One region of the Proteus sp. MB838 genome, then DNA from elsewhere that is predicted to be linked to it. Evidence: predicted binding sites of a transcription regulator. Region 1 holds the regulator's gene; each other region holds the start of a gene.
The links. The regulator CRP, encoded in region 1, controls carbon source genes, mostly activating them, when cyclic AMP is high. The targets are predictions, from matches to a motif close to ATGTGANNNNNNTCACAT.

Region 1 (8,304 bases):
GGGGATAAAAAATAAAAAGCCCAGTTGTTTGACTGAGCTTACACTATAAAAGTCATTAGTATTAACAATATCAAAAGTTAAATACATTCCATTAAGCAACTTGGGTGCTGTTGAGTTTGCTTAATTTTTTCTGTTTTTTCTCGATACGTTGACGTTTTAACGGCGATAAATGGTCTATAAATAGTTTACCATTGAGGTGATCTAGCTCATGTTGAATACAGCCAGCAAAGAGATCGGCTGCTTCTAGCTCGATTTCATCACCATTTCTATCTAGTGCTTTGACTTTTAAGTAGCGAAAGCGTTGTGTGGGAGCAAAAGAGTCTGGGATAGAAAGACAACCATCCATCATATCCATTATTTCATCTTCAGTACTGATAATTTCTGGGTTAATAAGAGCAATGGGTTGATCTCTATTTTCAGAAACATCAATAACGACAATACGTTTAGAGACATTAACCTGAGGAGCCGCTAAGCCAATTCCTCTTTCTGCGTACATGGTTTCAATCATGTCATCGATTAATGTGCGTATTTCGTCATCTACTTTTTCCACAGGTGTAGCAACTTTGCGTAGTCGCTCATCAGGAAAATGCAGTAGCGTTAATACAGCCATGAATACCTCATTTTATCGCTAATTTACAAATTTATTACGGTCTCGCGATAAGCCTATCACAAAATTAGTCTGTATAAACCGCACATTTTGTGTGATTTGTTTTATTTTTAAGCACTTTTTACAGGTGATTTAGATCTCATAAATATGTAATTAAACTACATTTATTGAGCGTTTGAATACATAAACATCAAGCTGAATCGTGTTTGCATGTGAAAAAAAATTACAAAAGGGCTTTTATTAGCCAAAAAAATAGAGTACATTATCTCTTGTAGGGTACAGAGGTAAGATGTTCTATCTTTCAGACCTTTTACTTCACGTAATCGGATTTAGCTGAATATTAGCTGCCCCAGTCGACTTTATTTCGACTGGGGCATTTTTTTATCTAAAATTTGCACGAGTGATTAATGCTAAGAATGGAAGGGGAAGCCATATTTTCCCCTAATAAAGCGGATAGTGAGTTAAGCTTCTGTCTCTGGTTCGTTAGTATCAGTAAACCACTCATTTAACGTATTACGTAATTTATCAATGCCTATTTTTTTCAAAGAAGAAAAACATTCAACACGTATATCACCTGATTTTTCTGACAGTGCATTTTGTACCGCCATTAACTGCTTTTTACGTGCCCCTGATGCTAATTTATCCGCTTTAGTGAGCAAGACGAGAGTCGGAAGCTCTGAATCCACCGCCCAATCAATCATCTGCATATCGAGATCTTTTAATGGATGACGGATATCCATTAAAATAACAACTCCTTTTAAGCACTCTCTTTTTTGCAGGTATTCACCTAAAGAGCGTTGCCATTTGCGTTTCATCTCTTCGGGGACTTGAGCATATCCGTAGCCAGGTAAATCGACTAAACGTCGTCCTTCCTCAATTTGAAACAGATTGATAAGTTGAGTACGACCGGGTGTTTTACTGGTTCTTGCCAATCCATTTTGTTGCGTTAGTGCATTTAATGCACTGGATTTACCCGCATTAGAACGACCCGCAAAGGCAATTTCAATTCCTGTATCTGGTGGTAAATGGCGGATATCAGGTGCACTGATAATGAAATGTGCTTTTTGGTAATTAAATTGGGTCATTATGGTATAAGCCTCTCTGAAATAATGCGCTTCCTCATGCATACTAAGATGAGTTTTGCATAGAGAATCGAAAATCGATTAATTAACTATTCCCTCTATTTTGGCGTAATTTAGCGACTTATAACAGTAATTAAACATGAAAATTTACCCTGTTATGATGTAAATGCGTTTATTGTGCGTAAATAAAGGTAAATGATTGGCACTATTTGCCCCAGCGAATTAAAATCGCTGCATATTAAGTAAGTTGTAGACTATTAAAGTAAAGGATCCCTGCATGTTAAAACGTTTTTTTGTCACTCTCGTTACCGCTTGCACCTTGACAACAACAAGCCTTGCAATGGCTGCAACGGGAGAGACCTTTGTTAAATTAGTCACATCTGAAGGCAATATTGAACTGTCACTGGATAATAAAAAAGCCCCTATCACAACGAAAAATTTTATTCAGTATGTCGAAGATGGTTACTATAACGGGACCACTTTTCATCGAGTGATCCCCGGATTTATGATCCAAGGTGGGGGATTTACGGCAGATTTGCAACAAAAGCAGACACGAGAGCCGATTAAGAATGAGGCTGATAATGGCTTACGTAACTTAAAAGGCACCATTGCAATGGCTCGTACATCAGATAAAGACAGTGCCACAAGCCAATTCTTTATTAATGTTGCTGATAATGCCTTTTTAGATCACGGTCAACGTGATTTTGGTTATGCGGTGTTTGGTAAAGTAGTGAAAGGCATGGATGTTGTCGATAAAATTTCACAAGTGCAAACCCGCAATATTGGTCCTTACCAAAATGTACCCGTTAAAACCGTGACGATTTTATCCGCTGAGGTGGTTAAAGAATAATGGGTGATTAGGTTAGACACTTCTCTAGCCTAAGTCAGTCAATGAACAGATATCCAGAATGCGTTCTCACATTCTGGATATTGTCGATCAAAAAAATTATTTCTGATCTTTGTTTTTGACATATGATCTTCTAGTACCGCGCTTGTTTGCTTTATTTATCTCTTAATTGATGAATAATCACCGTCATTATTGTTATTGCGCAATAAATCAACAGCTTTTCTTACTTACTATTTATATTTTACACCTGTGCTATGATAATCGGCTTCGTTGTATCCAGGTCGGTTGAATAACGAGCTATTTTGTCAGGGATATAACGGTTTCAAAATAGCATTAAAACAGATAATGATAATAAAATCAGTCGGATAAGCTAATATGCTGTTACTTATTGATAATTACGACTCGTTTACCTACAACCTTTACCAGTATTTTTGTGAACTGGGGGCGGAGGTTGTTGTTAAACGTAATGATGAGATTGGGCTTAAAGAGATAGAAAAGATGATGCCATCACATCTTGTTATCTCTCCGGGACCTTGCACGCCAGATGAAGCAGGGATCTCTCTTGAGGCGATACAGCGATTTGCCGGGGAAATACCTATTTTAGGTGTTTGCCTTGGTCATCAGGCGATTGGGCAAGCTTTTGGTGCATCCGTTATCAGAGCCCGTGAAGTGATGCATGGCAAAAATTCATTAATACACCATAATCAGCAAGGGGTGTTTAAAGGGCTTAATCGACCTTTAAGCGTTACCCGTTATCACTCTTTAGTGATTGATGCGACAACCTTGCCTGTCCCTTTTGAGGTTACAGCATGGAGCCAACATGACGGGAATGTTGATGAAATTATGGGGATACGTCATCGTACTTTACCCATTGAAGGTGTGCAATTTCATCCTGAAAGTATTCTGAGTGAACAAGGGCATGAGTTATTAAATAATTTTCTTAAATATTAATTGGATAATGAAAATTTAGCGTCATTATCCACTTTTATATCAAACCTTATTTGATTTTTTATTCATATTTAGTGATTATATTTTCATTGTATAGCTAAATGTCGGTCAGGTGGGGTAATGATAAATCAACGTATTAATAGGGCAACTTACGATCAGGTAATGTTGCCAATTTATTCACCAGCAGATTTTATTCCTGTTAAAGGGCAAGGTAGCCGTGTTTGGGATCAACAGGGAAAATCCTATATTGATTTTGCTGGTGGTATTGCTGTTCTAGCGCTTGGGCATGCGCATCCACTATTGAATAAAGCACTGCAAGAGCAAAGTGAGAAGCTTTGGCATGTAAGTAATGTGTTTACTAATGAGCCAGCATTATGTTTAGCTCAGAAATTAATCCAACATACTTTTGCTGAGCGTGTCTTTTTTGCCAATTCTGGGGCAGAAGCGAATGAAGCCGCACTTAAATTAGCACGACATTACGCTATTACCCGTCATAATCCTTATAAAACGAAGATAATTGCCTTCCACCACGCCTTTCATGGTAGAACATTTTTTACAGTCTCTGTTGGGGGACAACCTAAATATGCGGATGGTTTTGGTCCTAAACCTGCGGATATTATACATGTCCCTTTTAACTCTCTTGATGCTGTAAAAGCCGTGATTGACTCTCATACTTGTGCCGTAATACTGGAGCCTATCCAAGGTGAGGGCGGAGTGACACCGGCGACAGCGGAGTTTATGCATGGCTTACGTACACTATGTGATAAGCATCAAGCGCTATTAATTCTTGATGAAGTACAAACGGGTATGGGGCGAACCGGCAAACTATTTGCTTATATGCACTATGATATACAGCCCGATATTATTACCAGTGCCAAAGCATTAGGTAGTGGTTTTCCTCTCAGTGCGATGTTAACCACCGAGGATATCGCTTCGGTAATGGGGGTAGGAACACATGGTACGACTTATGGGGGGAACCCATTAGCCTGTGCAGTAGGCAATGCTGCTTTTGATTTAATCAACACTCAGGCGGTATTAGAAGGTGTCAGTGAGCGTCATCGTTGGATAGTGGATGAATTGCAGGCGATAAACCAAACTTATGCTGTGTTTTCTCAAATTCGTGGACAAGGCTTATTAATTGGCGCGCAGTTAGCACCACTGTATGCAGGTAAAGCAAAAGAGTTACTTGCACTGGCCTCTAAGCATGGCTTAATGATGTTAAATGCCGGGGCTGATGTAATACGCTTTACGCCAGCGTTGATTATTACCCTCGAAGAGTTACAAGAGGGCATGAATGCGTTACGAAAAGCGCTTGATGAGTTTGTAAAAGCAGAGTGAATTCAAATGTAAAACCCCATCATTGCGATGGGGCTTCATACAAAATAATCACTGTCCATCAGTTAAATGGGCTGTTTTCAATGCAACTTAACGAGTACCGTAAACAACGATAGTTTTACCGTGTGCTGAAATGAGGTTTTGATCTTCCAGCATTTTTAAAATACGGCCTACAGTTTCACGTGAACAACCTACAATTTGACCGATTTCCTGACGTGTAATTTTAATTTGCATGCCATCAGGATGCGTCATTGCATCAGGTTGTTTAGCTAAATTTAATAAAGTTTGTGCAATACGACCTGTTACATCAAGGAAAGCAAGGTTACCTACTTTTTCTGATGTGGTTTGTAATCTATTCGCCATTTGAGCGGAAAGGCGCATCAGAATGTCAGGATTGACCTGAATTAATTGGCGGAATTTTTTATAGGAAATTTCTGCTACTTCACAGGCTGTTTTTGCTCTAACCCATGCACTACGTTCTTGATCTTCTTCAAATAATCCAAGTTCACCGATGAAGTCACCTTGGTTTAGGTAGGAAAGGATCATCTCTTTTCCTTCTTCATCTTTAATAAGAACAGCCACGGAACCTTTAACAATATAATAAAGTGTTTCCGCTTTTTCACCTTGGTGGATCAGCGTGCTCTTGGATGGATATTTGTGAATATGGCAGTGTGACAAAAACCATTTAAGAGTCGGGTCTGTTTGCGGCTTGCCGAGAACCATTCGCGTTATCCTCTGTACGTTAATGCAGCCTTTCAAAACGGATTGACACCCTTTTGATACAGCGTGCTTAAAATCCTATCTTTACCGATTAACTTCCTGAGAATTCGGAAAGTTAATAAGGAATAGATTATAATAAATGAGAAAATAATGCATTGATCTTAACCACTATCATCAAGCAGATATTGTTTTTAACACAGTTAACGCATTAAGTCTCGTTTTACGCAGTCAGCATAATAAACCTATTTGCTAATTGCTAGTTGAATTATGAGAATGTACTCTTTTAGTCTTAGTTGTATTTAGGGGAAAAATAAAATGGAAGCACGTGTTAAATGGGTTGAAGATTTATCTTTTGTTGGCGAATCATCTTCCGGCCATCAAGTTATGATGGATGGTAATTCAGGTGATAAAGTGCCTAGTCCGATGGAAATGGTATTAATTGCTGCGGGTGGTTGTAGTGCTATTGATGTGGTGAGTATCTTACGTAAAGGTCGCCACCAAGTCATTGAATGTGAGGTAAAATTAACATCAAAGCGTCGTGAAGAGGCACCTCGTTTATTTACTGATATTAATTTACATTTCATTGTTTCCGGCAAAGCGTTGACAGATAAAATTGTTGAGCGAGCTGTACAATTATCAGCAGAAAAATATTGCTCTGTTTCTTTAATGTTAGGAAAAGCGGCCAATATTACGCACTCTTTTGAAATTAAAGATCCTGAATAAATTTGATATTTTAAAATAAATTTTAATATATAAAATAATATCCCTAAAATACGGGGATATTATTTTCGTCAAAAATAACATATCTATTTTAGCTAATTTTTTCACCATTCAATAATTTCTTCACCAGTGGTGCCATGATTAATTCCATCGCTAAGCCTAATTTCCCTCCTGGAACAACAATAGTATTGATAGTCGACATAAATGAACCATGCAACATTGCCAATAGATAAGGGAAATCGATATCGGTTAAGCCACGAAAGCGAATAACAATAAAACTTTCATCCAGTGTTGGAATAGCTTTAGCTGAGAAGGGATTAGAGGTATCCACCGTAGGAACGCGTTGGAAATTGATATGAGTACGAGAAAACTGTGGAATGATGTAACTGATATAATCATCCATCGAACGTACCACAGAATCTCTCACCGCTTCTTGAGAGTGCCCGCGCTCTGTGGTGTCTCTAATTAATTTTTGTATCCATTCAAGGTTAACAATAGGCACAACACCGACTAATAGGTCAACGTGTTGAGCGACATTATGTTGATCGGTAACGACTCCACCATGCAATCCCTCATAAAATAAAATATCTGTTTTTTCTGGCAATGCTTCCCAAGGTGTAAATGTCCCGGGTAATTGGTTATAAGGGGTTGCTTCATCATAAGAATGAAGATATTTGCGAAATTGCCCTTGCCCTGTTTGGCTATAGTGACTTAGGGTTGAACTTAATAAATTAAAGTCATTGGCTTCAGGGCCAAAATAGCTGATATGCCGTCCTTGCTCTTTCGCTTTTCTAATGGTCATATCCATTTCAGGGCGTGTATAACGGTGAAAACTATCCCCTTCAATAGAGGCTGCATGGGCGTTGAGTTGCTGAAATATTTTACGAAAAGCTTGGCTGGTTGTAGTAGTACCTGCACCACTTGAACCAGTAACAGCAATAATAGGGTGTTTGATTGACATATCATGTTCCTTTTCAAAATAAGGGCTATACCTTATTGTTAAATGTGATGTGATAGTGCCAACTTAGGTAAGATCAATCAGGGCGAAACTGTGCAGCTGGCATAATGTTGACGCTTTCATGAAGCTCAGACCACACTAACACGGCCTCACCCGAGACGAGTTGTTTTTTTACGTCGGCAACTTTTTGTTCAAGCGTTTTCTCTTGCATACCATAATCAGTCCCTTCTCGTAAAACGAAACTTTCAATCAAGTTATCTAGCGTTTCGGTTGATAGTTCTTGCCAAGGGATGATCATTTTACTTTCTCCAAATAGGTTGATAGCCAGTCGGGGATACGTTTTTCAAGCCACATTACAGGCTTAGAGAGTTTTCCACTAACAAAACCTACATGCCCACCAAATTCTGTTAATTGGTATTCAATATTTTTGGGTAATGTTGTGATATCAGGTATCACTTCTGTAGACATAAAGGGATCATCTTTGGCGTGAATGATAAGTGTATTTTTTTTGATCTGATTGAGTAAAGGGAGAGCGCTACATTGACGATAATAATCAAGGGCGTCTTTGAAACCGTGAATTTTTGCCGTGATCAGATCATCAAATTGACGTAACTTTTTAATGGATTTAATGGTTAATAGACTAATAGGTAACGATTGGGGATAGCGGATCAATTTGCGAGTTGCATTGCGTTTTAACCCTTTCAGTAAATACCATTGATAGAAGCGCGAAAATCCTCGCTCTATTTTGGTTGAGCAAGGTTCTAACATCAAAGGTGCTGACACTATAACAGCAGCATCTAATACCGCATTTTCACCACTTTCGGCAAGATAATAGGCCAGCATATTGCCTCCTAAAGAGTAACCTACCGCTGCGGTTGGTTGTTCGCCAAATTGCTCTTTTAACCAATTCAGAAAATAGCGGGCATCTTCTGTTTCACCAGAATGATAAATACGTTTTTGCCGATTGGGTTCGCCACTGCAGCCTCGAAAATGCATGACAACACCTAGCCATCCTCGCGCTTTCGCCGCGGCTAGCATGCCGTGAACATAAGGGCTATTAAAGTTACCTTCCAAACCATGAAAGATA
Region 2 (8,304 bases), on a different contig from region 1:
AGTTTATTCCTTTCTTCGATAGATCAAAATCTTTTGATATTTCTCTTTTTTATGGTGTTGCGGTAAAAAGTGCTTATTAAAAAATAAGCACCTCATTTTATTACATTAATAGTGCCTACTTTTGCTCAACTCTCATTTTTGTGCGATAAGCCTTATCATAAGAATAATTGTGTCGTGTGGTTTAACTCAATGAGAAATTTTAGCGTTTTCATTTCTAGGTAATCAGATATCAAGGCGCTGTAAAGCACGTTAAGCGCTTAATCACGGTTAAGTTGAATAAAGAGATGGATGTTGATAAAAATGAGGGAGAGGGCGATTGGTGCTGTTTTAGTAATGGATATCTAAAAGTGATAATCACAAGGCGGCTATCTCATCTATCTTGCTGGACGTCATATTAAATACAAGGAAGAAAAATAAATTGAGAGATAAGGGGATTAGAACATTATTGTTATCCATTGATAGACAAAATAAAACCAGCCTTGTGGCTGGTTTTATAGTAAAGCAATCATCGAAGATTGAAGGCTAATCTGTTAATACAGAGATAGCGCTATTATTTCTTACTGCTTTTTTTCGCAGGCTTCGCTTCTTTTACCTCAGCAACAGGGTGCTCGTTAAATTCGCGGCCGTAGTAAGAATCTAATAACAGTTGTTTTAACTCAGAGATCAGCGGATAACGTGGGTTAGCACCAGTACACTGATCATCAAACGCATCTTCTGATAATTTATCCACTTTCGCTAAGAAATCACTTTCTTGTACGCCCGCCTCACGGATAGAAGCAGGGATACCTAATGAAGATTTCATCTCTTCTAACCAAGCTAACAGTTTTTCAATCTTAGCGGCTGTGCGATCACCAGGAGCAGACAGTTCTAAGTGATCAGCAATTTCAGCATAACGACGACGTGCTTGTGGACGGTCATATTGGCTAAATGCAGTCTGTTTTGTTGGGTTATCATTCGCGTTATAACGAATAACGTTAGAAATTAATAACGCATTGGCAAGACCATGAGGAATATGGAATTCAGAGCCTAATTTATGCGCCATTGAGTGACAAACCCCTAAGAAGGCGTTAGCAAATGCAATACCTGCGATGGTGGCTGCATTGTGGACACGCTCACGAGCAACCGGATTTTTAGCACCTTCATGATAGCTTGCTGGCAGATATTCTTTCAGCAATTTCAGAGCTTGCAGTGCCTGACCATCAGAATACTCATTGGCTAATACAGAAACATAAGCTTCTAATGCGTGAGTCACCGCATCTAAACCACCAAAAGCACAGAGTGATTTAGGCATATTCATCACCAGATTGGCATCTACAATCGCCATATCTGGCGTTAATGCGTAGTCTGCTAATGGATATTTTTGGCCTGTTTCATCATCAGTCACAACAGCAAATGGTGTAACTTCAGAGCCTGTACCTGATGTTGTGGTAATTGCTACCATTTGAGCCTTCACACCCATTTTCGGGAATTTATAAATACGTTTACGGATATCCATAAAGCGTAATGCTAATTCTTCGAAGTGTGTTTCTGGGTGTTCATACATTACCCACATAATCTTAGCCGCATCCATTGGTGAACCGCCACCTAATGCGATGATCACATCAGGTTTAAAGCTGTTCATCTGCTCTGCACCTTTGCGTACGACACTTAATGTTGGATCTGCTTCAACTTCAAAGAAAACTTCCGTTTCAACACCAAATTTTTTCAGTACATTGGTCACTTCATCAACGTAACCGTTGTTGAATAAGAAACTGTCTGTAACGATAAATGCGCGTTTTTTACCATCAGTTGCAATCTCTTCCAGTGCAATAGGTAAGCAACCACGGCGGAAATAAATTGATTTAGGAAGTTTGTGCCACAACATATTTTCTGCTCTTTTCGCCACGGTTTTAGTGTTGATAAGGTGTTTTGGCCCTACGTTCTCAGAAATGGAGTTACCACCCCATGAGCCACAGCCTAAAGTGAGAGAAGGAGCGAGTTTAAAGTTGTATAAGTCACCAATACCCCCTTGTGATGCCGGTGTATTGATTAAAATACGGGAAGTTTTCATTTTGTCGCCAAAGTAGGCAACATGTTCAGGACAGTTGTCTTGATCGGTATATAAACAAGAAGTATGACCAATACCGCCCATTTCAACTAATTTTTCTGCTTTATGTACCGCATCTTCAAAGTTTTGTGCATGGTACATTGCTAACAGAGGAGATAGTTTTTCGTGAGCAAAAGGTTCTGCATCAGTAGTTTCTTTAACTTCACCAATTAAAATCTTAGTGTTAACAGGCACTTCAATACCGGCCATTTCTGCGATTTTCACTGCCGGTTGACCAACGATGGCCGCATTCAAGTTACCATCTTTTAAGATAATATCTTGAACAGCTTTTAACTCTTTACCGGTTAACATGTAGCCGCCGTGAGTGGCGAAACGTTCACGAACTTGTTTATAGATACTGTCTACGACGATAACAGATTGCTCTGAAGCACAAATAACCCCATTATCAAAGGTTTTTGACATCAAAATAGAAGCAACTGCACGTTTAATGTCTGCTGAGTCATCAATAACAACAGGAGTATTACCCGCACCAACACCGATAGCAGGTTTACCTGAACTGTAAGCGGCTTTTACCATTCCTGGGCCACCTGTTGCTAAGATCAGGTTAATATCATCATGGTGCATTAATGCATTGGATAATGCCACTGAAGGTTCATCGATCCAGTCGATAATATCTTTTGGTGCACCCGCGGCGATTGCAGCGTTTAACACAATTTCAGCCGCACGGTTTGTGGCTAATTTCGCCCGTGGATGTGGAGAGAAAATAATACCGTTGCGTGTTTTTAAGCTGATTAATGCTTTAAAAATAGCGGTAGAAGTAGGGTTAGTGGTTGGCACGATACCACAGATAATACCGATAGGTTCAGCAATAGTGATAGTACCGTAGGTTAAATCTTCAGACAAAATACCGCAGGTTTTTTCGTCCTTATACGCATTGTAGATATATTCTGAAGCAAAGTGGTTTTTGATCACTTTATCTTCAACGATACCCATGCCAGACTCTTCAACAGCTAATTTTGCAAGAGGAATACGGGCGTCAGCGGCAGCTAATGCAGCAGCACGAAAAATTGCATCAACTTTTTCTTGAGAAAAGTTAGCAAATTCAAGCTGAGCTTTTTTTACACGAGCAACCAGATCATTGAGTTCAGTAACGTTAGTTACAGACATAAAGAGACTCCTGATAAAATGTTAAACTTTTTAAGCAAATTAGCCGGTAAAATCATCACTAAATAAGAATAGCTCAAATCAAAATTTCTATACTTATTTAAGTCATTATTATTAGAAGCTCTAATTTGCTTAAAAAGCTAAGAAAAAACAATAACAAATACAAATATATTTTAAAAAGATCTCCTTTTTCTGAATGATGACAGCTTATCATTTTTCTAATTAATTAAAGTGATCTACATCACAATAATAGCAAGCTGACACCTTTCAGCAAGTGTTTAAATGGTAATGATAATTAATTACAAAAATAAATGGACTATTTTTTTGTTGTAAGACTCTCTAGGATATAAAATTAAATCACTAGAGTTATGGTTGTTTACTAGCGAAAAATTTAGCCAAAATAATGTTAAGTAATAGAATTAACTGGTTTATTGATTTAAAGTAACGCGCATTTTTTGGAGTTACTCTATCTTTTAGAGCATAATTCGCATGTTTATTAGCCAAGAAGGGGCTTTTCATGGGGGCACTGCTGGATTTATCCGGTTATATTAAATTTTTTGTCGGTCTTTTTGCTATTGTAAACCCGATAGGGATCTTGCCTGTATTTATCAGTATGACGAGTTATCAAACGGATGCAGGACGTAATAAAACAAACTTAATTGCCAATGGCTCCGTTGCGATTATTTTGGTTATTTCCCTATTAATAGGTGATTCGATACTGAGTATTTTTGGCATCTCTATTGACTCATTTCGTATCGCTGGGGGGATGCTGATAGTGACAATCGCAATGACCATGATAAATGGGCGCTTAGGAGAAGATAAACAAAATAACCAAGAAAAAAATGAATCAGCAGTACGTAGCAGTGTTGCGGTGGTGCCTTTAGCATTGCCATTGATGGCAGGTCCTGGCGCAATTAGCTCCTGTATTGTTTGGAGTTCACGCTGGGAAGGGGTGACTAATTTCTTAGGTCTTGCTGCGACCAGTATCTTTTTTGCTTTTTGTTGCTGGTTACTGTTTCGTAGTGCCACTTTATTAGTTAAATACTTAGGTCAAACCGGTATCAACGTTGTTACGCGTATTATGGGGTTATTGTTGATGTCGTTAGGTATTGAATTTATTGTCACCGGGTTACGTTCTATTTTTCCGGGATTATTAGTATAAGCACAGTGTAATATTACCAATAGAGCAGTATTGATATTTAATACTGCTCTTATCATTTCTCTCTTTGTTATCTTTTTTGTGGCTATTTTTAATTAATCAAGACGATGAAGCCCTTGAGAAAGCGCTTTTCTATCATAATAGCAAGTCAATTGACCCTCTTCCATTAGCGCTGCGCTATCCGACATATGTGCAATAACATCTGCATCATGGCTGACCAAAAGGTAAGTCATGTTATGTTGTTTTTTTAAGGTATTAAGCAGATTTAAAATTTCTGCTTGTACCGACATATCCAGTGCAGAGGTTGGCTCATCTAACAATAACAACTGTGGTTGCAACAGTAATGCTCTGGCTATAGCCACACGTTGACGTTGTCCACCTGATAGTTGATGTGGATAACGATAAGCAATATCGCCTTCTAAACCGACTTGCTCTAACGCTGAGGTTATTGTTGTTTTATCATAAGCAATATGATGAATTTTTAACGGCTCAATAAATGCTCGTTCTATCCGATGTTGAGGGTGTAATGAAGCATAGGGATCTTGAAACACCATCTGTATGTTACGGCGTAACTTACCTTGAAAGCGTTGCTGTGGCTTGATTGCTTGCCCTAACAACTTAATATCCCCTTGCCAATGATGTAATAATCCGGCTATAACCCGTAATACAGTTGATTTACCGCAACCAGAACGACCAATTAAACTAAAGGTTTCGCCTTGTTTAACTTGTAGATTGACACCTTTTACCACCTGCTTAATCTGTCTATTTTGTTCAAATTGAACGCGTAAATGATGAATATCAATTAGCATAAGGTGTACCTTTAAAATTCAGTGTTCTATCTAATACCGGTAATTGTGTGCCATAGGTACTCGCATTAGGGCGACAGGTCCATAAGGTGCGGGTGTATGGATGTGTGGCTTGAGATAATGCTTTTGCCTCAAGCTCATCCACTTGCTCTCCTTGATACATGACCATAACACGATCACAATATTCAGCCACTAAAGGTAGATCATGGCTAATTAACAACAAAGCCATATCTCGTTGTGCGCATTGGGTAATGATAAGTTCTAATATTTGATGTCGTAGCTGTGCATCTAGTGCGGAAGTTGGCTCATCTGCAATCAATACCGTTGGGTTATTAATCAGCGCAATAGCGATCATCGCGCGTTGTCCCATACCGCCCGATAATTCACCGGGGTAGCGAGAAATACTCTGTTCCGGTAATCCCACGGAAAGCAAAGTTTCAGTAATTAATGCATGTCGATCTTTATGGGATAATTTTTGATGGAGTTTTACCGTTTCTTCTACTTGCTGATAAATGGTTTTCACTGGGTTTAATGCATAACGAGGATCTTGTAATACCATTGATATTGTTTTTCCTCGTAACTGGTTCCATTGCTTAGGAGAATAAGCGAGGAGATCGTCCCCCATAAAATGCAATTTATCAGCAGAAACTTTGCCCGGCTTACGCACTAAGCCCATTAATGAGCGTGCCGTCATCGATTTTCCTGAACCAGATTCACCCACCAGCGCTAACCGCTCTTGTCCTAGCTGAAAAGAGACATTATTCACCACTCTAGCACGTGGAAAATCAATACACAGATTATCGACTTCGATTAAAGGGGCTTTATTCATGGCTTTCTCCTAATACATCGCGTAATCCATCACCCAATAAGTTAAAAGCAAGGCTACTGATTAAAATTGCCGTACCCGGAATAGCTGCCACCCACCACTGATCAAAAATAACGGGCATCCCTTCGGCAATCATTGCTCCCCATTCCGCCATGGGAGGGCGAGCACCTAGCCCAAGGAAACCTAAACCTGCTGCAGCAAGAATGATCACCGCTAAATTAAGGGCTAAACGTACAATGGCAGACGGTAAACATAAAGGAAGAATGTGCCCCCATAATAGTCTAATACCGTTAATTCCCATCATTTCAGCGGCTGCAAGGTAATCACTATTACGTAAGTGTTGAATTTCACTACGGGCTTGGCGGGCATAAGCCGGCCATGCTGTAAGTGCAAGGGCTAATGCACCGTTAAGTAATCCCGGCCCTAACATGGCGACAAAGGCAAAGGCTAAAATTAAGGAGGGCATAGACATAATGATGTCGGTAAAACGCATTAAAATCCGCTCTGTCCAACCGCCGTAATAACCGGATAAAATGCCAATAAATAGCCCTAATGGTAGTGTTATCAAGGCAACAAGGCCCACCAAACCTAACATTGGGCGTGTACCATAAATTAAGCGTGAAAGAATATCGCGACCATAACTATCAGTACCTAACCAGTGTGCGGCATTAGGGGCTAATAAGCGTTGTGCAGCGTGTTGCCAATTCGGATCATAAGGCGCTAACCAAGGGGCAAAAATGGCAATTAGTAGCAGAAGGAGCAGCAATGACAGACCGATAAACGCTGAAGGTGAACGCGCTATTTTTGTTAAAAAGGAGAGTGACATTAGCGTAACCTCGGATCAGTCAAACGAATAACGATATCTGTCATATTATTAATCAGCACAAAACATAGACCAATAACAAGTGTGCCCCCCATAATTGCGGTGGTATCACCCGCAAAGAGAGCCGTTGTGAGATAACGACCAATCCCCGGCCAAGAAAATACTGTTTCTGTTAATACGGCACCTTCTAACATCCCTGTATAAGACAAGGCGATAATGGTCATCAACACACCGCGAATATTAGGTAATACATGGGTAAATAAGAGACGTAATTCGCCAATCCCTTTTGCTCTGGCGAGAGTGACATACTCTTTATTCATCTCATTTAAACAGGCAGAGCGTGTTAAACGGGTAATAGATGCCAGCGCAAAATAGGCTAGCAGAGAAACCGGTAATATGAGATGTGATAGAGCGTTTAGAAAGGCATCTTTATCACCTGCCAGTAGAGTGTCAATCAAGGCAAAGCCGGTTACAGGCTCAATGGTAAATTGATAAATATCATCCAAACGTCCTGGGCCTGCTGTCCATTGCAATGTGGCATAAAAAATAAGGAGTAGTATTAAACCTAACCAGAAAATAGGGACTGAGCTACCTAATAGCGTTAAAAAGCGTAAGATAAAATCAAAGGGGGTGCCAACAAAACGCGCACATAACACACCAAATAAAACCCCCAAACTAGCGCCAATGACTAAGGCGACAGTGGCTAATTCTAAAGTGGCTGGAAAGGTGGCGATTAAATCATCAAATACCGGTTGACCCGTTGACGTCGCCGTACCTAAATTTCCTTGCAATAGTGCTTCTACATAGTGGAAAAATTGCATGTAGATGGGTAAATCTAACCCTAACTCATGTTTTACTTGATTATAAGTTTCAATACTGGCGTGATCACCAACAATTTGTAAAACAGGATCCACAGGGGAAAACGCAGAAAGCGTAAAAGTAATAACCAGTAACCCTAAAAGTGTTAGCGCCAATGTCAATATACCTTGAACCAAGGTAAACAACTGGCTTTTTAGGCGAGTGGATATCGTGAGTGTATTCATACGGCAACAGCCTTGAAATCGCAAAAAATAGACCACTCACAATAACATGATTGTGAGTGGCGGCAGGAAAATGATCACTTAGTGACTTTGTCGTAATAGACCATATCGGCATTTAGACCTTGAGCATAACCTTTCACGTTATCCCGTAATACAATCTGATTTTTGCCTTGGTCGATAAACACGTAAGGTGAACTGCGTTGTAGCTCTTTTTGCATTTCAGTATAAAGGGACTGACGTTTAGCCTTATCCGCTTCATTAAGGGCGACGAGTGTTTGTTTACTTAACTCAGGAATATTCCAATTATTTAACCAAGCCACGGTATTTGATTGCCCGTCATTATAGGCAAAAGCGCTAGCATTGGAGTGAGCATCAAAATAGTCGGGGATCCAAAAACGGATCGCCGCTTGGTGCTGCCTTGCTCTCACTCGGCTATAAA
Region 3 (8,304 bases), on a different contig from region 1:
ACGCCCAAAGCGATTGCCATTGATGCTCATCCTAATTATATCAGCCATCAAATAGGTAAACAGCTAGCTGAACAGCAACATATTCCTGTTATAGAAGTTCCCCATCACCATGCACATATTGTCTCTTGTTTAGCAGAGCATGGACATACACAGCAACAAGGCGCAGTAATTGGTATAGCCCTTGATGGTTTAGGGTATGGACAAGATGGCTCTTTATGGGGAGGCGAGTGTTTGCTGGTGGATTATAAAAAATCCCAACGTATTGGCGGGCTACCTGCGGTTGCTATGCCGGGAGGAAATTTAGCTTCAATACAGCCTTGGCGAAATTGGTTCGCACATTTAGCTACTTTTACAAAAGATTGGCAAGGTAGTGTTATCACCCAAGCAATTCCGCTCACTGAGTTACAGATTTTGAGTAAGGCAGTGGCTCGTGGTTTAAATTCACCGCTAGCATCATCTTGTGGACGATTATTTGACGCAGTTGCTTGCTCTTTGGGATTATCACCTAAACAAATAAGCTGGGAAGGCGAAGCGGCATGCTACTTACAAAGTGCTGCGTTACAGTGTCACGTAGATCGGTATGCTGATATCATCAAGCAATATGGACATTTAATGCCTGTAAAAGATAAGCATGTTGATTTGTCCATTTTCTGGTCACAATGGGAAAGCATCACATTGAATACCAGTGAGAAGGCTTGGTTATTTCACTATTTATTAGCCGAAAGTTTGGGTGATATTGCTCTGCAAGCTGCGCAAGAACATCAGATTGATACTATTGTTTTAACAGGAGGGGTATTCAATAATATCTTACTTAAGGATCTGTTTAAGCAAAAATTAAACAATAAAAAGGTATTAACCCCTATGATATTGCCATCTGGTGATGGTGGAATTGCATTAGGACAAGCACTTATTGCCAGTCATTTTATGTAAAAAATAAAATGATTGTAATCTATTAGCTAACTTTTAGTGCACCATAACAACAGTCGTTTTTTGGTCACTGTTTTATCAAAGACAATATGGAAAATCATCGTGAGTAAAAAGAAAATTGTTATTTCTTTAGCCATAATCGCTGGATTGAGTACACCGACAGCCTTCGCGGGAGAATGGTCAATAGGGGGTTCTGTATTATCACAAGTAACACCTTATAAGGGTGCTAAATCTAAAGACTATTTATTACCTGTACCTTTGGTTAATTATCAATCTGAAAATTTCTATTTTGCGACATTAGCCGCAGGATATTATTTATGGAATTCACCGAAAGATCAGCTGTCTGTCGATGTTCACTATTACCCACAAGCATTTAAACCAAGTGACTCTGATGATGAGCAGATGAAAAAACTTAATCGTCGCCGTGATACCGTCATGGGTGGATTTACCTATAAACATCATGAGTCATGGGGAAGTTTACGAGGAATTATTTCTGGTGATCTTTTAGGTAAAAGTAATGGCATTATTGCTGATGCTGCTTACCTTTATCCTTTTGAATTAGGCAATTGGTCACTTCAACCGGGAATTGGTGCTGTTTGGGAAAATAAAAAGCAGAATCGTTACGCATATGGGATTAGTCAGGGAGAATCTCAGCGTAGTGGTTTAGCAGAATATCGACCAAATGATAGCTGGAGACCTTATGTGGAAATCTCAGCTAACTATAAGTTTGCTGAAAACTGGGATTTCTTCGCGATGGGACGAGTGGATCGCTTACCCAGCGAAGTTAAAGATAGCCCGATGGTAAATAAATCGGTAACGGCTATTTTATGGACAGGTGTCACTTATACTTTCTAACGGTAAAACGGTAAAACGGTAAAACGGTAAAACGGTAAAACGGTAAGTTAAGTTGCTTTCGATAACTAAAAGCTTCGAATTTGTTCGAAGCTTTTTTGTTCGACAAAGTAGAGTGGCAAACTATTTTTCAGCAATATTTTTGCGTACGCGTATTACAGCAGATAAACGTCCAGGATGAACATTATCCGGTTTAAGTGGACGATGAATACGAGCTGTTTCAACACATGCCATTTTACGGTAACCACCTGAGCTCATATCTTTCATTGAACTGGCGAGTTCTGCACCCGGATTCCAACAAACGACATCACTGTGATGATAATGGTGAACCTCAATAGTACGATCCCAACCATCATCATGAATAAGATTAAAATCTTCAGGTTCAGTATAAAGTCTGTCAGTACGGCCGTTAAAGCGTAGGGCTGTTTCGTCGGTATAAACTTCTTTATCCGCCACTGTGTCAATATAGTGACCACCAAGGCCTGTAATGGAAACTTTATCGATATCACTGACATTAAAATAGGAGTGTAGCGCCGCAGTGGCTTCATAGTCACCGTATGACTCTAATTCAATTTCACAGGTATCACCTAATTTAAATCGAGCAATAACAGTAAATTCATGAGGCCAATACTTTTGAGTTTGTGCACTTTCTTTGAGTGTCATGGTGATAAGCACTCCGTCTTCTTGTTCAGAATGAGCACTAAATTCCCAAGGTAAGATACGTGCAAATCCATGGCTTGGGGTTCCCGCTGAGGCAAACCAAGGCCAACAAATAGGGATACCACCACGAATAGCAACACCGGGAGTAAATAAGGCATCTTCACTGAGCCACAAAACGGGATGCGTTTGTGCGGGTTGCCATGCGATAAGATGGGCTCCTTGAAGACTAATAGCCGCACGTACTTTGGGGTGAGAGATCACCAGAATAGGGAGTTCACCTAATTGGCGTCGACTTAAGTAAGGTGATATTTGTTCAATAACCGGCAAAGAAAAAATTTTCTCATTCATTATTTTATAACCTTATGTCGCGGACTATTTGAATACAATAAACTGCCGAGTAAAAAAATAAAAGAGCCACCGAAAGGGTGGCTCTAAAATCAATCTTGGCTTTCTAAACTCTAATTATTTAGAGATATGAGAAATCAGATCTAGAACTTTGTTTGAATAACCAACTTCGTTATCGTACCAAGAAACTAATTTAACAAAGTTGTCATTCAGCGCGATACCTGCTTTAGCATCGAATACTGAAGTTAATACTTCACCGTTGAAGTCAGTTGAAACAACTGCATCTTCAGTGTAACCCAGAACGCCTTTCAGTTCGCCTTCGGCAGCTTCTTTGATTGCTTCACAGATTTGAGCATAAGTTGCTGGTTTTTCCAGACGTGCAGTTAAGTCAACAACAGAAACGTTAGGAGTAGGAACACGGAAAGACATACCAGTCAGTTTGCCGTTCAGTTCAGGAATAACTTTACCTACTGCTTTAGCAGCACCAGTTGATGAAGGGATGATGTTTTGAGAAGCACCACGACCACCACGCCAGTCTTTCATTGAAGGACCATCAACAGTACGTTGAGTTGCAGTTGTTGCGTGAACAGTTGTCATCAGACCTTCAACGATACCGAATTTGTCGTTGATAACTTTTGCTAAAGGCGCTAAGCAGTTAGTTGTACAAGATGCGTTAGAAACGATATCTTGACCTGCATATGATTTGTGGTTTACACCCATAACGAACATAGGTGTGCTGTCTTTTGAAGGACCAGTCAGAACAACTTTTTTCGCACCAGCTTGGATGTGTTTACGTGCAGTTTCGTCAGTTAAGAACAGACCAGTTGCTTCAGCAACAACATCAACACCAATTTCGTTCCATTTCAGGTTTGCTGGATCTCTTTCTGATGTTACGCGGATGGTTTTACCATTAACAACGAGGTGGCCATCTTTTACTTCAACAGTACCGTTGAAACGACCATGAGTTGAATCGTATTTCAGCATGTATGCCATGTATTCTGCGTCTAACAGATCGTTAATACCTACGATTTCGATATCTGAACGTTCTTGTGCAGCACGGAAAACGATGCGGCCGATACGACCAAAACCATTAATACCTACTTTGATAGTCATATGTATTCCACCAGCTTTATTAGTGAATTAAAAAGTTGCTTCTAAAGTTACCAAAACCGCGCCAGTCGTCAAGCGGAATCGTGTCAATAATTGCAAAAAATCAATTAAAAAAACACTTTTTGCTTAAGGATTGGTCGTTTTAGATAAATATTACGCTGTGTATTATCGGGATCATTGCCGATAAATGAAGTTACCTTTGCTCCGTTATGTGAAATGTATCACATTTCAAAAACTAAAGATTACTCTCATTGATTTTAGACTATATTTTCCAGATTTGTTGTTAAATCTTTGTTATTATTTGCTGTTGTTTTAAAAAACATTTTTGTCAGTGTGAGGTGTTTATGAGCAATAATGAAAAAAAAGTGCATATTTCAAGTGATAACAATCACATTGATTTATCAAACCTCAATGAAATGCAGCATTATGTGACGCAACAGCGGGGTACTGAACCGCCGTTTAGTGGTAAATTATTACATAATAGAGAAACAGGTATTTATCATTGCTTATGTTGTTCTGCGCCTTTGTTTTATTCGGAAACTAAATTTGATGCAGGATGTGGCTGGCCAAGTTTTTATCAACCTGTAAGTGATGATGCAATTCTTTATCTTGATGATTTTTCGCATAATATGAAAAGAACAGAGATCCGCTGTCATCAATGTGGTGCTCATTTAGGGCATGTATTTAATGATGGCCCAGCACCGACAGGACAACGTTATTGTGTTAATTCTGCCTCTTTGGCATTTAGCAATACAGAAACAGGTGAAGTGCAAAAGGGCTAAACAGTTACTATTAACAATAAATTAACAAATAAAAAAACGATTCAGCTTTTGCGTGGTAATTTGATATATGGAGCAATCAATGGAAGTTAATGATTTAATTTCAATGGTCACACCTGAGATTTATCAACGTCTTTCTACCGCAGTTGAGCTAGGTAAATGGCCAGACGGCGTTGCACTCACGGCAGAGCAAAAAGAGCATTGCATGCAAATTGTTCTCTTATGGCAAGCACAGAATAACCATAATCCGGAACATATGACTGTTGGCACAAACGGACAAATTACGATGAAAAGCAAACAAGAGCTAAAAGCGCAATTTCAAGCTGAACGTTTAGCCACATTAACACCAATGGATGATGATTAAGACGTTTTTAAATTTAAATAATGAAAGTTAGCGTAACGGTGGTGATTTATTAGTTTATTATTTGGATAAATCACCACTTTTTAGTTCTACTATTCATACAAGTAGAGAATGATAATTGCTAATCATGTTGTTTATATTATTTGTCACTTTTAAGCATTGTTACTGAATCAACTAAAACTGCCCCACGTTGTTGCATTTGATTAAATGCGAGTTGGCTATCATCTGGTTGAATATTGACACCTCGACAACCATCCATAACCACTGATACTTGATAACCCAATTGTAATGCATCTAACACGGTAAATTTAACGCAATAATCAGTTGCTATCCCTAAAATGGTGAGATGCTCGATCTGCATGCTTTGTAAAAGAGTATGTAATCCTGTTTGATATTCATGGTCATTATCAAAAAAAGCACTATAACTATCGATAAGTCGATTTTGACCTTTATAAATAATATGACTAATTAAATCATCCCTTAATAAGGGATGAAAATCAGCGCCATGACTATTTTGTACACAATGCACTGGCCACCAAACTTGTGGACGGCCATTTAATTGGCCAATTTCGCCAACAACAGTACCTGAATTTTTTGCAAAGCTGAGATGATCTGCGGGATGCCAATCTTTACTCGCAATAATAGGACGCTGATGGCGTTGAAAATAATCAATAAGTCGATTTGCCGTATCTATGACGGTATCACTTTCCTTAACAGCCAATGCGCCACCGGTACAGAAATCATTTTGTAGATCAACTAATAATAACGCTAAATTTTTCACAGGAGTTACCTTTGATTAGACCTAGTCGTCATCGTTTAATGTCATTTCACCACGGAGGTTTTGTTGCATTAAACGGCAGATCTCAGTATAGCTATATTGCTGACTAAGTAGATAGTGGAGTTTAGTTAACGCTGCTTCAAAAGTCATATCATAACCACTGATCACCCCAACATCGGCAAGTGCTTGTCCTGTTGCATAGCCTCCCATATTGACACGACCAGAAATACATTGTGTTAGGTTAACAACGACAATACCGCGCTCAGTTGCTTCGCGTAGCGTTGATAACAAGGCAGGATGAGAAGGAGCATTACCCACACCATAAGATCGCAAAATAAGTGCCTTAACGGGTTGCATTAAGATATTTTTCACCACCTCATCAGAAAGCCCTGGATATATTGTCACCACACCAATTGGTTGAGGGGTAATATGATGAGCAATAAACTCACCTTTTGGCTTAGGTAATGGGTTTATTTTAAACGTTTTAATATTAATGCCTGCTTCTAATAAAGGCGCACTATTAGGAGAAGCAAAAGCATTGAAGCCATCTGCATGTGCTTTTATCGCACGATTACCACGATACAGAGTATTGTTGAAAAACAGTGCAACTTCATTAATCGGATGATGTGCAGCAATATAGAGAGCATTTAATAGGTTAGTTTGTCCATCTGAGCGTAAAGCTTCTAATGGAATTTGAGAGCCGGTGACGATAACTGGTTTTGCCAGCCCTTCAAACATAAAGGAAAGTGCAGAAGCGGTAAATGCCATGGTATCGGTACCATGCAAGATGACAAAACCATCATAGTGGCAATAATTCTCGCTAATATCATCAGCGATAGATTGCCAATCTTCGGGGGTAATATTTGATGAATCAATTAAAGGAAGGTGCTCTTTGATTGTGAAGTTGGGCATCTCTTCACGATGGAATTCGGGCATCTTAGCTAATTGGCGTTGTAAATGTCCTGATACAGGTATATAGCCGTGATCAGAATGTTGCATACCGATAGTTCCACCAGTATACACAACGTAAATGGATTTTTTTTGCATCAGACCTAACACTCTTATGAATTAAGCGATAAGAAAGAGTTGATTATAGGGGGTTTGCAGAATAAAAAAAGAAAGGGGAGACAAAAAGCACAATTGAAATACAGTAATTGATGTTTTAAATCATTATTTACACCATTTAGCAAAATAACTAAAAAATAATCAAAGGCTAAGATAATCCCGCTCATATTGAGCGGGAGCACACTTATTTATTGAATATCACCACAAGATAAACAATACGCATAGCGGTTTTGCGGATCGTTCATATTACGATAAAACTCAGTTTGTGTTTTAACTTCTTTAAATACCGGTGCAGGTAAATAGGCTTGTAATGGATCAGGAATAATGGCTTTTGCATTGGCCGATAAGCTCATTAATATTTGCTCTGATAAGCTTAATTCCGGTTTCATCCAATCAATGACTGGTTGTTTGATTTTTGCCATGGTTGCTGCTGCATTAATAGCATCATCGAAATCACCAAATTCATCAACTAATCCTACTTGTTTAGCATCAACGCCAACCCAAACACGACCTTGCGCAATACGATCAACTTGTGCCGGTGTTTTATTACGTGATTCAGCTACTAATTTCAGGAATGTTTTATAGCCACTTTCAATATTAAGTTGGAATAGCTCTGAAAAATCTTCTGGTAATTTATTGGTTACCGAAAGCCCTGCAAGAGGTGATGTACTCACGCCATCACTATGCACACCTATTGATTCTAAGCTATTTTCAAAGGTATTGATGACACCAAATATACCAATAGAGCCTGTTAATGTTGAAGGGCTAGCGATAATTTTACTCGCAGGTGTAGAGATCCAATATCCCCCTGATGCAGCCATTCCGCCCATTGAAACCACGACATGTTTTTTCTCTTGTTTAAAGGCGGCTATTTCACTGCGGATCTGCTCAGATGCAGACACACTACCACCGGGGCTATTAACTCGTAATACTAATGCTCTAATATTAGGATTTAAACGCGCTTGACGGATTTGATTAGCAATGGTTGAACCACCTGCGGAGCCAGGAATGCTTTCACCATCAATAATTGCGCCTTGAACGACCACAACCGCAATATTGCCGTCTTCGTTTTCTGGGGCGAATGCGGTGAGGTTATCAGCATAATCATAAATACTAATATTGTTAAACTGCTTAGCTTCATGATCCCATTGAAAGGTCTCTTTCATATCCGCTTCAAATTGGGCATAAGAGCTAACAGTATCGACCAATTTGCGATTAAGTGCATAAGTAGCATTATCGCCATCGGCTTTACGCAGCTCAACTATCATCTCTTTTGCACCAGGGAAAACATCTTCCTTGGTAATACTACGATTTTCTGCAACTTGCGTTAAATAATTAGACCAGAGTACGGAAACTAATCGACTCGATGCGGCTCGGGCTTCATCAGACATATTATCGCGCATCAGCGGTTCAACAGCTGATTTATA

Region 2: a site for CRP is predicted at 3,441-3,458, ahead of adhE (bifunctional acetaldehyde-CoA/alcohol dehydrogenase). Genes of this name have one in related genera too.
Region 3: a site for CRP is predicted at 4,104-4,121, ahead of msrB (peptide-methionine (R)-S-oxide reductase MsrB). Genes of this name have one in related genera too.

What each region holds. Positions count from the first base shown of each region.
Region 1 covers NZ_BAABMO010000024.1:24,073-32,376, reverse strand. Annotated here, with positions in the region: gene def (peptide deformylase) at 92-610, opposite strand; gene spfP (small protein SpfP) at 897-944, shown strand; gene yihA (ribosome biogenesis GTP-binding protein YihA/YsxC) at 1,069-1,692, opposite strand; gene ppiA (peptidylprolyl isomerase A) at 1,967-2,539, shown strand; gene ACYUCW_RS11640 (aminodeoxychorismate synthase component II) at 2,912-3,487, shown strand; gene ACYUCW_RS11635 (aspartate aminotransferase family protein) at 3,605-4,822, shown strand; gene crp (cAMP-activated global transcriptional regulator CRP) at 4,910-5,542, opposite strand; gene ACYUCW_RS11625 (OsmC family protein) at 5,855-6,262, shown strand; gene ACYUCW_RS11620 (phosphoribulokinase) at 6,351-7,220, opposite strand; gene ACYUCW_RS11615 (YheU family protein) at 7,294-7,515, opposite strand; gene ACYUCW_RS11610 (hydrolase) at 7,512-8,304, opposite strand, start outside.
Region 2 covers NZ_BAABMO010000008.1:73,696-81,999, forward strand. Annotated here, with positions in the region: gene adhE (bifunctional acetaldehyde-CoA/alcohol dehydrogenase) at 551-3,214, opposite strand; gene ACYUCW_RS05490 (YchE family NAAT transporter) at 3,729-4,373, shown strand; gene ACYUCW_RS05495 (ABC transporter ATP-binding protein) at 4,466-5,179, opposite strand; gene ACYUCW_RS05500 (ABC transporter ATP-binding protein) at 5,169-6,005, opposite strand; gene ACYUCW_RS05505 (ABC transporter permease) at 5,998-6,828, opposite strand; gene ACYUCW_RS05510 (ABC transporter permease) at 6,828-7,868, opposite strand; gene ACYUCW_RS05515 (ABC transporter substrate-binding protein) at 7,943-8,304, opposite strand, start outside.
Region 3 covers NZ_BAABMO010000008.1:50,809-59,112, forward strand. Annotated here, with positions in the region: gene hypF (carbamoyltransferase HypF) at 1-930, shown strand, start outside; gene ACYUCW_RS05380 (MipA/OmpV family protein) at 1,030-1,782, shown strand; gene ACYUCW_RS05385 (D-hexose-6-phosphate mutarotase) at 1,903-2,787, opposite strand; gene gapA (glyceraldehyde-3-phosphate dehydrogenase) at 2,902-3,897, opposite strand; gene msrB (peptide-methionine (R)-S-oxide reductase MsrB) at 4,239-4,676, shown strand; gene ACYUCW_RS05400 (YeaC family protein) at 4,756-5,037, shown strand; gene pncA (bifunctional nicotinamidase/pyrazinamidase) at 5,174-5,815, opposite strand; gene ansA (asparaginase) at 5,837-6,859, opposite strand; gene sppA (signal peptide peptidase SppA) at 7,066-8,304, opposite strand, start outside.